3 regions of the Pseudarthrobacter sp. CCNWLW207 genome follow, and region 3 is predicted to be linked to each of the others. Evidence: riboswitches for the same ligand, from Rfam matches in the RefSeq annotation. Region 3 holds a riboswitch; each other region holds the start of a gene.
What was found. A riboswitch is a leader RNA that binds a small molecule or an ion and turns the genes downstream of it on or off. The one in region 3 is predicted to bind S-adenosylmethionine.

Region 1: another riboswitch for S-adenosylmethionine. It lies ahead of V9L17_RS19755 (bifunctional o-acetylhomoserine/o-acetylserine sulfhydrylase); the one in region 3 lies ahead of V9L17_RS15010 (DUF1737 domain-containing protein).
Region 2: another riboswitch for S-adenosylmethionine. It lies ahead of V9L17_RS07815 (aminotransferase class V-fold PLP-dependent enzyme); the one in region 3 lies ahead of V9L17_RS15010 (DUF1737 domain-containing protein).

What each region holds. Positions count from the first base shown of each region.
Region 1 covers NZ_JBBCBS010000016.1:47,532-52,209, reverse strand. Annotated here, with positions in the region: gene V9L17_RS19775 (DeoR/GlpR family DNA-binding transcription regulator) at 1-166, shown strand, start outside; gene V9L17_RS19770 (histidine phosphatase family protein) at 179-859, opposite strand; gene V9L17_RS19765 (CPBP family intramembrane glutamic endopeptidase) at 945-1,721, shown strand; gene V9L17_RS19760 (VOC family protein) at 1,873-2,511, opposite strand; SAM riboswitch class IV at 2,684-2,799, shown strand; gene V9L17_RS19755 (bifunctional o-acetylhomoserine/o-acetylserine sulfhydrylase) at 2,843-4,162, shown strand; SAM riboswitch class IV at 4,285-4,400, shown strand; gene metX (homoserine O-acetyltransferase MetX) at 4,413-4,678, shown strand, end outside.
Region 2 covers NZ_JBBCBS010000003.1:455,499-460,176, forward strand. Annotated here, with positions in the region: gene V9L17_RS07805 (metal-dependent transcriptional regulator) at 1-376, opposite strand, end outside; gene V9L17_RS07810 (class I SAM-dependent methyltransferase) at 408-1,166, opposite strand; gene V9L17_RS07815 (aminotransferase class V-fold PLP-dependent enzyme) at 1,235-2,671, opposite strand; SAM riboswitch class IV at 2,707-2,820, opposite strand; gene hisN (histidinol-phosphatase) at 2,980-3,792, opposite strand; gene rsgA (ribosome small subunit-dependent GTPase A) at 3,890-4,678, opposite strand, start outside.
Region 3 covers NZ_JBBCBS010000008.1:68,197-72,874, forward strand. Annotated here, with positions in the region: gene V9L17_RS14995 (CU044_5270 family protein) at 1-164, shown strand, start outside; gene V9L17_RS15000 (O-succinylhomoserine sulfhydrylase) at 176-1,384, opposite strand; gene V9L17_RS15005 (rhodanese-like domain-containing protein) at 1,385-1,795, opposite strand; gene V9L17_RS15010 (DUF1737 domain-containing protein) at 1,792-2,049, opposite strand; SAM riboswitch class IV at 2,063-2,176, opposite strand; gene V9L17_RS15015 (hypothetical protein) at 2,283-2,786, shown strand; gene V9L17_RS15020 (acetyl-CoA C-acyltransferase) at 2,815-4,041, opposite strand; gene V9L17_RS15025 (hypothetical protein) at 4,278-4,526, opposite strand; gene V9L17_RS15030 (hypothetical protein) at 4,532-4,678, opposite strand, start outside.

The DNA of each region.
Region 1 (4,678 bases), on a different contig from region 3:
GCGCGTGTCCTACGTGCTGGCCGATTCCTCCAAGGTGGGTGTACGTGCCTTCGCCACTATGGACGGCTATGACTTCACCCGCCTCATCACCGATGCCGGGATTTCTGCCGAGGACAAGGCCGCATTCGAGGCCAACGGAACCGAAGTGATCGTGGCGCCGCATTAGGACGCCACAGCGCTAGAACACCATGGGCGGGGCGTCCAGGACCGTCTCGTCCACCCGGCGTTCCACCCACTGGCTGAACGGAATGTCCAGTTCGTACTTGTCCGCGTCAGTCCGCACCAGGGTCCGCACGTCGGCGTTGTCCGGGTTGTTGAGGGACTCGAAGTACTCCACCGACCAGTGGAACCAACGCATGCAAAACAGCCGCATGGTCAGCCCGTGGGTCACCAGCAGGGTGTTGGGCGCGTAGTCCGGTTTGGACCAGTGGCGGTAGAGGGTTTCCATAAAGGAGGAGATCCGGTCGTAGACATCGGAGCCGGACTCGCCTTCGCGGAAGCGGTAGAAGAAGTGGCCGTAGGCGTTGCGCAGTTCCTTCTGGTCCTCGATGTCTCCGCTGATCTGGAAGTTGGCCCAGTCCTGTTCCCGGAGGCGCGGCTCTTCGATCACCCGTTCCGTGAGGTTGCCGAGGTTGAGTGCTTCCAGGGTTTGATGGGCACGCAGGTACGGCGACACATAGACGCAGACCTGGCGGCCATCAAGTTCCCGGCGGATCCGTTCGCCTGCCTCGGTGGCCTGCTCCAGGCCCAGGGGAGTCAGCGGGATACGGTAGTCCGGCACGCGGTTGTAAATGGACGTATCAGCGTTGGCCATGGACTGGCCATGCCGGATCATGATGATTTTCCCTGGCGCGCTCATAAGCCCCAAGCATAAGTCCTGTGCCCACGCCCTCCCGGGAAGCCCAAATCAGGAAAGAACCAGAAACTGCAGGCAAGATGGGAACATGCTGGTTCCCTCCCGCCGTCGGCTGCGGCTCGAAGTATGGATCGTCCTGGGCCTGTCGCTGGGGCAGTCCGCTGTCTACTCAGTGGTGCAGCTGCTGGATAAGATGACGCGCGCCCCGCTGGCTGAAGGTACCTCCACGCTTAACCGCTCACAGAGCACCCGCGAATACTTTGACCTCACCTACCAGCTGCTGGACATCATCTTCGCGTTGGTTCCGGTCTTGCTGGTCATCTACTTCCTCACTGACCACCGGCAGTCCACCTCCGGGGCCCCGCAGGGCGGCTCGGCGTTCCGGAAGCTCGGCTTCGACTTTGCCCGGCCCGGTCGCGACATGCTCCAGGGGCTGGGCCTCGCAGCGCTGATCGGCGTTCCGTCCCTCGGCCTATATGCTGCGGGCCGGGCCCTGGGCATCACCACCGCCATCATCCCCAGCGCACTGGATGCGTACTGGTGGACGGTGCCTGTGCTGATCCTGTCCGCCCTGCGGCATGCCGTCGTGGAGGAAGTCATTGTGGTGGGGTACCTCCTGAACCGCTTCGGCGCGTTCGGCTGGAGCGTTCCGCTGGCGATCTTCGCCAGTTCCATGCTGCGCGGCAGCTACCACCTCTACCAGGGCTTCGGGCCCTTCATTGGGAACGCTGTGATGGGGGTGGTCTTCGCCTGGCTGTACACCAGGACCCGGCGCGTTATGCCGCTGGTCATTGCCCACGCCCTGCTGGACATCGTGGCGTTTGTCGGCTTCAGCCTCTTTGGGAAGGCCGTCGGCCTCGGTTAGGCAGACTAAGGCCGGGGAAGTTAAACGGGGGAGTTAAAGGGATTCGGCCGCCATCGGTGGGTGGCATCGTTGGCACCCGCTGATGGCGGCCGAAGTATGTTGCCGGGCATGGTTGCCCGGCGGGCCGTGCTGGCCCGGCGGAAGAAAGCAATCAGATGGTGACTGCTCCGGAGGCGGTCTCGAACGTGACGGACAGGATGCCGGGGGTCCCGTGCGGAGCTACCCAGTCCACGGCGACGTCCTCAAGTGGCTTCTCCACCGGTTCGCCCAGCCATTCGGTCACCCGTGCAGCGGAACCGGCGATGGTCAGGCAGGACATCTTGACATTGCTGTCGTAGGCGTTGGACGGGTGGAGGGCGGGATCGCCTTCCCACTTGAGCATGTACGGGACCTGCGGGTCCGCGATCAGGCCCAGGATGCCGATCTGCTTCCAGACCAGTTCGCGGCCGTCGGGAAACTTGCGGTTTCCGTTGACCGCGGAGCGGCCGAGGCGTGCTTCGAAGGGGGCGAGGTCGTCAACTTCGACGCACCACCCCATCCAGCCGCCGCCGGCAGCGGAGCGTGCCCGGACTGCCTGTCCGAACGGTGCCTTGTCCGATGCCGGGTGGTCAAGCACCTCGACTACTTCCAGATATTTGTGCCCCGCGAGAGGGATGATCATGTTCCGGGTTCCGAAACGGGGGTGCACTCCGCCCTTTACGGCTTCAACGCCGAGGGCGGACGAAATACGTTCGGTGGTGGCAGCCAGGCCATCGTGTTCACAGGCGTAAGAGACGTGATCCATGCGCATGCCCTCATCTTGGCACTTTGTGATCGGGCTCTCAGCTAAGGGTATCCTTACCAACTTTGGGGTGCGTCACGAGTGGACATCGGGCTTTCCATCACCCCCGGGAAGAGCGCCGGGTGACCATGTTCGTCACAATGCTGTTGCGCGCCGTCGAACGGTTCCTACACTGAACGCAGGTCATGAGCGCCAGCGCCAAGCCCCGGCTCGCTGGCCGGCAACCCTCCATCCGCGGTGGGGTGCCCCGGGTGAGGACCTGGCTGCCCCGCAACGGCCGGGCGGCAAGCGCGGCCCGTGGTGCTCCCAGCATGCCGGGCCCATGTCAAAGGAGCCTTGAATGTCCGACGGATGGTCTTTTGAAACCCGCCAGATCCACGCCGGCCAGGAGCCGGACAGCGCCACAGGGGCGCGTGCCCTCCCGATCTACCAGACGACGTCGTTCGTCTTCCCGAGTGCCGAAAGCGCCGCCAACCGCTTCGCGCTCGCAGAATTGGCACCGATCTATACGCGGATCGGCAACCCCACCCAGGACGCCGTGGAGCAACGGATCGCCAGCCTGGAAGGCGGGTTGGCTGCCCTCCTGTTGAGCTCGGGGCAGGCGGCCGAAACCTTCGCCATCCTCAATATCGCCGAAGCCGGGGACCATGTGGTGGCAAGCCCCAGCCTTTATGGCGGCACGTACAACCTGCTGGGGTACACGCTGAAGAAGTTCGGCATCTCGGTGACGTTCGTGGAGGACCCGGACAACCTGGACCAGTGGCGCGAGGCCGTCCGCCCGAACACCAAACTGTTCTTTGCTGAGGTCGTGTCCAACCCGCGCCAGGATGTCCTCGATATCGAAGGGGTGTCCCGGACCGCCCACGAGGCCGGCGTTCCGTTGGTGGTGGACAATACGCTCTCCACGCCGTACCTCATACGCCCGCTGGAGTGGGGCGCCGATATTGTGGTCCACTCGGCCACCAAATACCTTGGCGGACACGGATCGGCGATCGCGGGGGTGATCGTGGACTCCGGCAACTTCGACTTCGGTCAAGACCCGGATAGGTTCCCTGGTTTCAACACCCCGGATCCCACCTACAACGGGCTGGTCTATGCCCGTGACCTTGGCGCCGGCGGCGCCTTGGGCGCCAACCTGTCCTACATCCTCAAAGCCCGCGTCCAGCTCCTCCGAGACCTCGGCTCCGCAGTATCGCCCTTCAACGCCTTCCTCATCGCCCAGGGCCTGGAGACGCTGAGCTTGCGGGTGGAGCGGCACGTTGAGAACGCCGTTGCGGTGGCGCAGTGGCTGGAAGCCCGTGACGACGTCGAGTCGGTAGCGTACGCGGGGCTGCCTTCGAGCCCCTGGTACGAGCGCGGACGCAAGTACGGCCCCAAGGGCACAGGAGCCGTGGTGGCCTTCAACCTGGCCGGCGGGGCCGAGGCGGGCAAGCGGTTTGTGGACGCCTTGGAGCTCCACAGCCATGTGGCGAACATCGGCGACGTCAGGTCCCTGGTCATCCACCCTGCGTCCACCACCCATAGCCAGCTCTCCCCGGAGCAGCAGGCAATTGCGGGCGTTACGCCGGGGCTGGTCCGCCTCTCCGTGGGCATCGAACACATCGATGACATCCTGGCGGACCTGGAGGCAGGTTTCCGGGCGGCCAAGGCGGCTCTCTAAGGCGGTTTCAGCGCCGGATTCCCGGCCCCGAGAGTCCGGCGCCCGGCAGGAGAGGCATTGTGGAGTCACAAACCAGTCACACTCTTAGCCAGATCCGGGGCTGGTTTCGTACACTCGGAGAAGGTCATGAGTGCCAGCGACAGCCCCGGCTTGCTGGCCGGCAACCCTCCTTTCGCGGCGGGGTGCCCCGGGTGAAGACCTGGCCTGCCGGTCATTCGACGGCGGGCAAGCGCGTAGAAAAGGTCTCCACATGACGATTACCGTCTCCCGTACCGCAGTACCCGAAAACGGCGTGGTCCGTTACGCCAGCATCGGCGGCCTTGAATTGGAAGCGGGCGGATACCTGCCCGAGGTCACGCTCGCCTATGAAACGTGGGGAACGCTCAATGAGGACGGCTCCAACGCCGTCCTCATTGAGCACGCCCTGACCGGCAGCACGCACGTGACACGCGGTGACAGCGACGAGCCGGGCTGGTGGGAGCAACTTGCCGGTCCAGGCGCGCCGGTGGACACGGA
Region 2 (4,678 bases), on a different contig from region 3:
GATTTCCCAGTTTCGCCGCCATCCGCTCTATAAATGTGTCCGAGACGGCGTGTTCGAGATGCTCGGCCTCATCATGGACCTCATCCCAGCTGTAGCCAAGTTGTTGGACCAGATAGGTTTCGATCAGCCGGTGCCGCCTGACCATGGAGAGCGCAAGCCTCACGCCGGCGTCGGTGAGGGTGATTGCGCTGTACGGCTTGTGGTCCACCAGGCCCTGGTCCTTGAGCTTGCGGACCATCTCGGACACGGAGGAGTTTGCCACACCCAGCCGTTGCGCAAGTTGGGAGGAGGTAATGGGTTTGTCCTGCCACTCCGTGAAGGAGTAGATGACCTTGACGTAGTCCTCGATGGAGGAGGAGGGCGCGCTGGTCTTCACGACACCAAGCCTACCCGTTGCGCGGAGGGCGTCACGCTTTTGCGGCCCGCCATGTCAGGGTGAGGTAGGGCAGTCCCAGGCCCGCCCCGGGGGAGTGTCCCAGATGGTCGTGGAGGTACCAGTCCAGGTTCGCGAGGACCTTGGCGCGGGTGGTATCGCCGGAACGGAGGTAGTAGCTCCGCGACTTGGCAAGCTCCATGATCTCTGTCGTGGTGAGCGCGTCTTCCCAGCGGGTGACATGGCTTTCCAGCTCCACGAATTCCGGTCCCAAGGGCGGCTGGAAGTGCGGCCGGTAGACATCCCCGGCGTGCATGATGCGGGAAAGCCGGTGAACCCAAGGGACTGAAGTGTCCAACTGGTTCCAGATCAGCCCCAACCTTCCGCCGGCGCGGAGAACCCGTGAAAGCTCCGTACTGGCGGCCAGTGGATCGCACCAGTGCCATGCCTGCGCCACGCTGACGACGTCGAATGAGGACTCCGCGAATCCCGTCGCCTCGGCAGTGCCCACACTGGCCGCAACACCGGGGTGCAGGATCCGCAACTGGTCGAGCATGTCTGCGGAGGGGTCCACGGCGGAAACGGACAATCCGCGGTCGAGCAGCAGGACCGTGAATTTTCCGGTGCCGGCTCCCACGTCCAGGGCATCCCGGGCCCCCGCCGGAATAAGCCAGTCGGCCGAATCGCCGGGGTAACCGGGGCGCACGCGTTCGTAGTGTTCGCCTCCGTCCTGGAAGCTCTGACCAAGCTCCTGACGGCGTACGTCGTCAAGTTTGGGGCCACCCCGTGCCACGTGCAGCCTCCTTCGCCAGATGCCCTTGGGTATCCTTCGAATTTACCGCATGAGCCGGGTAACCCGGGTCAGTCGTCGATGCAGGGGGCAGCGCCTGCCGTGCCAGGCGTATTGGGTGCCCAGTCCGGGTATTTGCGGGTGTCGTTAGCCGGAACCCAGCGGCCCGAGTCAACCACATAGTCCCAGCCCAGGCCGGTTCGGCGGAGTTCCTCGATGCCAGCCAGCAGACGCTGGGCGTCTTCGAGGCGGGACCCAACGCCGAAGCTTGCCCGCAGGGAGCCGGACGGGAGGCCCAGGCGCTTCAGCAGGGGGTGGGCACAGAACCGGCCGTCGCGGAGGCCTACGCCGTGTTCTGCTGACAGGTAGGCAGCCACCAGGCCGGCGTCGTAGCCTTCCACCGAGAAGTTCACTACGCCGATGGTGTCGGTGTCCGGATCGGTGTCCTTGAAGATCTGGTGTACCGTCACGCCTTCGATCTTCTGCAGACCCTCCACCAGGAACGACCGGATAGCCGACTCGTGGGCGTGCCACCGGTCCTGATCCAGCGATGCGATGACCTGGGTGGCGCGAGCCAGTGTGGCGGCGCCCAGGACATTGGGCGAACCGCCCTCGTGCCGGGCTGGGCCGGTGGCCCAGCTGACGCCGTCGAGCCTGGCCTCCCGCACCGCGCCGCCACCGGCAAGATGCGGCGTGCCCGCGTCGAGCCAGTCCGACCGCCCCACGAGGACGCCTGCGCCGAAGGGCGCGTAGAGCTTGTGGCCCGAGAAAGCGAGGTAGTCGACGTCGTCGGCGCTGATGTTGATCCGGCGATGCGGCGCGAGCTGCGCGGCATCGACGACAATCCGGGCGCCGTGCTGGTGGGCAAGGGCGGCGAGGGCACGGATGGGCAGGATTTCGCCGGTGACGTTGGAGGCGCCCGTGACGGCGAGCAGGCTGATTCCGCCCTGTTCCAGTTCGGCACCGAGGGCCTCGATGGTGCCGGCCACGGTGTCGGCCGCAACGACGCTGCGGTGCGGGACGCCCTGCCACGGCAGGAGGTTGGCGTGGTGCTCGATGTCGAGGTACAAAACCTCCCCCGTGGGGCGGCCGTCCGCGGACGGAAGGCACCCGGCGAGGAGGTTCAGGGAGTCCGTGGTGTTCCTGGTGAAGATGACGGAGTCACCGAGCCGGCCTCCCACGAAGTCACGCACGATGTTCCGGGCGTTCTCGTAGACGGACGTGCTGATCTGGGATGCGTAGCCGGCGCCGCGGTGGACGCTTGCGTAGAACGGCAGGATCTCGTTGAGGTAGGCGGAGACAACCGAGAGGGCCGGGGCGGAGGCGCCGTAGTCCAGGTTGGCGTAACGCACGTGGCCGCCCTGGATCAGCGGGGCCTGGATTTCGGCGCCGGTGACGGCGGAAAGCGGCCGTCCGGCAACGGCGAGCCGTTCGCTGAACAGGGCTGCGGTGTCGTTTGCGGCCAGGGTACGGACGGCGGAGTTGGGGGAGACGGTGGCTGTTGTCACAGAGACCTCACTTTAGAGGGACTCCCTGTCCCGGGAATCCGCGCTTGCCGGGTCCGTTCCGGACCGGCCTGGTCGTCACCCGGGGCACCCCACCGCGAATGGAGGGTTGCCGGCCAGCAAACCGGGGTTTCGCGCTGGCACTCGTGACCTGTTAAGAGCGTAGAACATGGGCGGGGCGGGCAGGAAGCCCGTCCGAATGTTAAGGCTTTTGTTACGCGCGGATGGAAATACCCATGGTTATCCGAAGATACGACGGCGGACGCCCCCATCAGGAGGCGTCCGCCGTTGATAATTCGGCACTTGGGCTGCTAGAGGAGGTCGTCCAGGTCGGGGTTGAGCCGTTTGAGGACTTCCGAATGCAGGATGGAGTTCGTCGCCAGCGCGTTGCCGCCAAACGGACCGTCTTCACCCTCGAGGGAGGTGAAGCGGCCGCCGGCCTCCACCACGATCGGGACCAGTGCCGCCATGTCGTAGAGATTCAGCTCCGGCTCACACGCGATGTCCACGGAGCCTTCGGCCACCATGCAGTAGGACCAGAAGTCGCCGTAGGCACGCGTGCGCCAGACGTCTTCGGTGAGCCCAAGGAAGTCATGCAGGTTCCCGCGGTCCTTCCAGCCGCTCAGGCTGGAGTAGGACAGGGAAGCGTCCGAGAGTTTCGACACGTCCGAGACCTTCAGCCGGGTGGCCGCAGCGAGTGACCGGCCCATGTAGGCGCCTGCGCCCTTGGCAGCCCACCAACGCTTGCCCAGGGCAGGGGCACTGACGACGCCGACGACGGGCTCTCCTTCGTCCACAAGCGCAATCAGTGTTGCCCACACCGGTACGCCACGGACAAAGTTCTTGGTGCCGTCGATGGGGTCGATGATCCAACGCCGGGAGCCATGGCCTGAACTGCCGAATTCCTCGCCCAAGACCGCATCGCGGGGGCGGGAACGGGAAAGCTGGCCACGGATGGCTTCTTCGGCGGCCTTATCGGCATCAGTGACCGGGGTCAGGTCCGGCTTGGTCTCGACGTGGAGGTCCAGTGCCTTGAAGCGGCTCATGGTCTGGTCGTCCACGGAATCGGCCAGCACGTGGGCCAGGCGCAGGTCGTCGTTGTAGCTCGAAGCGGGTTGGATCATGGTTCCAAACTACCGTCAAAGCGCCGTGTGGTTGGGGACCCCGGCTTCGGGCGGCGTCCTGAACAGCCTGGGCGCTGCTCCCAGCCGGCCGGGCGGGTCAGTTGACGCTGCCCAATTCCTTGGTTTCCTGCCCCTCCATGCGGGGATCGGTGCCGAGCAGGCGACGGAGGGACGCGAGCCTGGCGGGTCCGGTTGGGCCCGCATGGCCTTCGGCAACCCAGGAGTCCAGGCCGCAATTGACTGCGCTGGCATTGTGTTTGCAGCCGCGCTCGCACGCATCCGTGCCCGGTTCCAGGTCCGGAAAGGAGCGGAGGATGCGGTCTGCGTCGACATGCGCCAGTCCGAAGGACCGGATGCCGGGGGTGTCGATGATCCAGCTTCCAGCAGGGGCGTCGGCCAGCTTAAGGGCCAGGGCCGAGGAGGACGTGTGGCGTCCGCGGCCTGTCACGGCGTTGACTCCGCCAGTGGCTCGCTCGGCTCCGGTCAGGGCGTTCACCATGGTGGACTTGCCTACGCCTGAGTGCCCCAGCATCACCGTGACCTTGCCATCGAGGTAGGCCCGAAGCTGGGCGACGGCATCGCTGTCGAGGCGCGCCGAGAGCCCGTCGTCGGAGCGGGCATCGATGCCGGATGCAGCGGCGTCGGCCGTCCGGCTGATGATGACCGGGAAGTCCAGGTGCTCGTAGTTCGACAGAAGTTCGGCAGGGTCTTTGACATCGGCTTTCGTGACCAGCAGGATCGGCTCGATGCCGGCGTCGTAGGCGGCGACGAGTGCACGGTCAATGAAGCCGGTGCGTGGTTCGGGATTGGCCGCCGCCACCACAACAACGAGCTGGTCGGCGTTGGCCACGACTGCCCGTTCAACGGGGTCGGTATCATCGGCGCT
Region 3 (4,678 bases):
AGCATCCGGACAGGGAAACGCGGACGGACATCATCATTGATCCCGACACAGGGCTGCTGATCGGAGAACGAGTGGTCACGCTGACAGCTGGCGAGACCTTCCCAGCCGGAACAGCGACCGCTTGGACCTCGGTTGAGACCTCAGTGGTCAATTCCGCCCCGTAAGCAGGCGCCGATCAAATCTGCTTGAGCGCCTGTTCCAGGTCGCGGATGAGGTCGTCCGCGTCCTCAAGGCCCACGGACAGCCGCACCACGCCGTCGCTGAGGCCGATGGCGGCGCGGCCTTCGGGACCCATGGCACGGTGGGTGGTGGTGGCCGGGTGCGTGATGAGGGACTTGGCATCGCCCAGGTTGTTGGAGATGTCGATGATCCGCAGCGCGTCCAGCAGCGCAAAGGCGGCGTCCTTGCCGGAGCGGCCGTCCGTCGTCGCGAGCTCCAGGGTGAGGACGGTCCCGCCGGCCTTCATCTGCTTGGCCGCGAGCTCGTACTGCGGGTGCGATTTCAGCATGGGGTACTTGACCCAGCTGACGGCAGGCTGCTGTTCGAGCCATTCGGCCAGCCGCAGTGCCGTGGCTGAGGAGTGGTTCACGCGCAGGGCCATGGTTTCCAAGCCCTTGGTTAGTACCCAGGCGTTGAAGGCGGACAGCGACGGGCCGGTGTGCCGCATGAGCTGCTTGACCGGCCCGTCGATGAATTCCTTGGTGCCCAGGATGGCGCCGCCCATGACCCGGCCCTGGCCGTCGATGTGCTTGGTGCCCGAGTACACAATCACGTCCGCGCCGAGCTGGCCGCAGCGCTGCAGCAGGGGTGTGGCAAAGACGTTGTCGACGACGACGGTAGCGCCGGCGGCGTGCGCCAGTTCGCTGACCGCTGCGATGTCCACGATTTCCTGCATCGGGTTGGACGGCGATTCGAAGAACACTGCCGTGGTGGGCTCCGACAGGGCCGCGCGCCACTGCTCCAGGTCCGGTCCGTCGACGAACACCGTCTCAACACCCCAGCGGGGCAGGATCTCGTTCAGGATCACAAAGCAGGAGCCGAACAGTGAGCGGGCTGCCACTACGCGGTCGCCAGCGGCCAGCAGGGCACCCAGGGCGGTGAACACGGCGGACATTCCCGACGCCGTTGCGAAGCACGCCTCAGTGCCTTCGAGCAGGCGGAGCCGTTCCTGGAAGGTGGCCACGGACGGGTTGCCGTAGCGGGAGTAGACAAAGCGCTCGTCCTCGCCGGTGAAGGCGCGCTCCGCTGCGGCGGCGGACTCGTAGACGAATCCGGAGTTCAGGAACACCGGTTCGGTGGTCTCCTGGAAGTTGGTGCGGTCCAGCCCGCCGCGGACGGCCTGGGTGTCAGGGCTCCAGCCGGCGGCATCTTCGTTGAAGGTCACTTAGTTCTTTCCCAGGTTGGTTGGCAGGCCGCGGTTCTTCCAGCCGTTGACGGTGCGCTCGCCGTAGCGGTCCGGTTCGCCTTCGAAGCCCTCCAGGACGTTGTAGGAGGTGAAGCCGGCTTGGGTTGCGGCGATGGCAGCGGAGATGGAGCGCTGGCCTGAGCGGCAGATGAACAGGAGTTCGGTGCCGGTGTCCTCCGGCGCCTGCTGCCTCAGGTCGGTGAGGAACTCGGGGTTGGGAATGCCGCCGGGGAACGTCCACTGGATGAACAGGGGGTCGTTGTCGGTTGCCTTGGTGTCAGGGATGCCGATGTGCGCCCACTCACCCTCGGTGCGGACATCCACCAGGATGGCGCCCTGCTCCAGCTTGGTCCAGGCTTCCTGCGGGGTGAGGTCTCCGGCGTAGCTCACGCGTGGCCCTCGCCTTCGAACTCAAGGTCTTCCACAGCGGTGGCGACGGCGGCGTCCGCACTGGCGATGGCGGCCGGGAGGATGAGTGCCTGCGCCACAATCACCTGGCCGCCGTTGGACGTGGCAGCCGGGCTGCCATGCAGGACATAGCCTTCGGCCAGGGCGGTGGAAATCCGCTCACAGAAATTACGGTCGTCCGGGCCTGTGATGAGCCGGTACGACAGTTTTTCTTCAGGGGCAGGTGCGTCAGACACGACGGATCTCCTTCTCTCACGCTTGCAACTCGAATGTCGATATGCCGAGTATTCACCTGAGGCACCCCGCCGCGAAAGGGAGGGTTGCCGACCGGCCAGTCAGGGCTTGGCGCCGGTTCTCATTACTCCTCAAAAACGTAACACTTGGCCCGCCTGGCCGCACCGCCGCCGTCGTCATGTTCCGTAACCAACACGTGCTTCCGCGGCCGTCACCCGGACGGGACAATCAGTCCATGGGGAAATCTGGGCGGGGACTGGCTGTATTCGCGCGTTTGAGGACTGCCGCTGCATTCCTCGTACTGGCCACGGTGGCCACGGGGTTGAGTGGTTGCCGGGACGTCTTCGCGCCGCCGCCCTGCATGCCGCCCGCGTACACAGTCACGCCGTCGGAAGCCAAACCCGGTGAGCAGGTTACGGTCAGCGCGCAGGACACCAACTGCGATGCGCGCTACGGGCAGAACGCGCAGGTCCAGGTGACGGTGCGGGACGCCTTTGGATCGCTGATGCTGGAGGAACTCGCACCCATGAGCGACGACGGCGCGTTTACTTTCGTGTTCACCGTCCCGCCGGGCGCGGCTCCCGGCAAGGCGGCAGTGGGGGCGCACCCGTACAACCTGGATTGGTGCGACGACACCGGGGTTAACAACCGGGCCAGCGCGGGGACCGGGACGCTTGTCCTGGTCTCGTGTGCCGAGCGCCTGGTGCCGTTGCTAATACTGGCGGGTACCGGGGCCTGAGCAGCGGCGACGCCCGTGGGGACGGGCGTCAGGCCCTGAGGATGAGGGCCTCGCCCTGGCCGCCGCCGCCGCACAACGCCACGACGCCGATGCCGCCGCCCCGCCGTTTCAGCGCCAGGGCCTGGTGCAGGACCAGCCGTGCCCCCGAGGCGCCGACCGGGTGGCCCAGCGCGATCGCCCCGCCGTCGGCGTTGATCTTCTCCGCAGAAATGCCAAGGTCCTGGGCTGACTGGATGATCACCGAGGCGAACGCTTCGTTGATTTCCACCAAGTCCAGGTCCTCCACCGAAATCCCTTCTGCGCGGAGTGCTTTTTCGATGGCGCGGGACGGCTGCGAATGCAATGAGCCGTCCGGCCCGGCTGTCTGCCCGTGGGCGCCGATCTCGGCAATCCAGGTGAGCCCCGCCCGTTCGGCGGCCGCCTTGCTGGCCACCACGACGGCGGCCGCGCCGTCGGAGAGGGGAGAGGCGGAACCTGCGGTGATGGTGGCTGAGTCGGCCGTGGAGAAGGCGGGCTTAAGCGCCGCCAGGGCCTCCGCCGTCGTGCCCGGCCGGATCCCCTCATCGGCATCGACGGTGACGGCAGGGCCGCGGCGCTGCGGGATATCCAGGGGAACGATCTCTTCGGCGAGCAGTCCTGCATTCCGCGCTGCTTCGGCCCTCTGGTGGGAGCGGGCGGCAACTTCGTCCTGCTCCCCGCGGCTGATTCCGCGCTCGGCATTGCCGGCATCGGTGGCGGCGCCCTGCAGGATTCCGGAGATGGGATCCTGGAGGGCGTCGTGGTTCAGGGAATCCAACAGCGGGGTATCGCCGATGGCCACGCCGGTACGCAGGCGGGGCAGCAGGTGCGGGGCGTTGGTCATGGATTCCTGGCCGGCGGCCACGACGAAATCAGCCTCCCCGGCGCGGATCATCCGTGCCGCGTCGATCACGGCGGTCAGCCCGGAGAGGCAGAGTTTGTTGATGGTGACCGTGGGGACATCCCAGCCGATGCCTGCCCCCAGGCTTGCCTGCCGGGCCGGTCCCTGGCCGGCTCCTGCCTGGATGACCTGCCCCACGATTACCGCATGTACCTGCCCCGGCGCCACACCTGCGCGTTCCAGCGCATGGCGGATCGCATGTGCGCCCAGTTCGCTGGAGGAGAGGGAAGACAGGCTGCCGCGGAAACGGCCGAAAGGGGTGCGGGCACCTCCGAGGATGACGGCAGTGCGGTCCTCGTGGGCCGGGAAAGTGTTGGCCGTGGCGTCGTTGACCATGATGCTGCCTTTCGGTGGAGGCGAGGCTCGGGGCGACGTCTATGCGCGCCCGCGGTGCATTTTCCTCAAGCATGTCACGGGCGGTGCCGGTGCGGGAATGGAACGCAGGAAGGGCCGGGTGGTCCCCGGCCCTTCCAGTGCTGCCAGCCAGCCGGTCGCCTGCGCCCGCTTCTTCGGGACCGCAGGATCTAGGCGGGATGGACGTTGTCAGGTGGCTGTTTCGGCGGTGAGGCTGTTCACGTCGCAGCCAGGTGTGATGCCCTCGCCAGCACGGCGGCCATGAGCTCAGAGGTGGTTGCCAGGACGCGGGAGCCCCGGCACTGCGAGCAGCTGACGGCGGCCGCCAAAGTGTTCTTGCGCGCATCGAGAACCACCACCGAGTCCACCGCCAGGTAGGAATCGGTGTCACAGTCTGCGCGCCACGGCCGCCCGCCCCGTGGCTGGAAAGAATCCCGTGGCAGGTAAGTGCAGAAGGGTTTCTCCATGGGGCCTAGACCAGGCCGGGATAACTGGTCAGGATGTAATCAGCTGCTGCCGGGCCCTTCATGCGCAAGCCGTTTTGGTCGGGGTTGATCCGGCGGGACATGGCAGCCCAGAAAGTGGTTTCGGCGCGGGGGGTCTGCTGGTTGAGGAAACA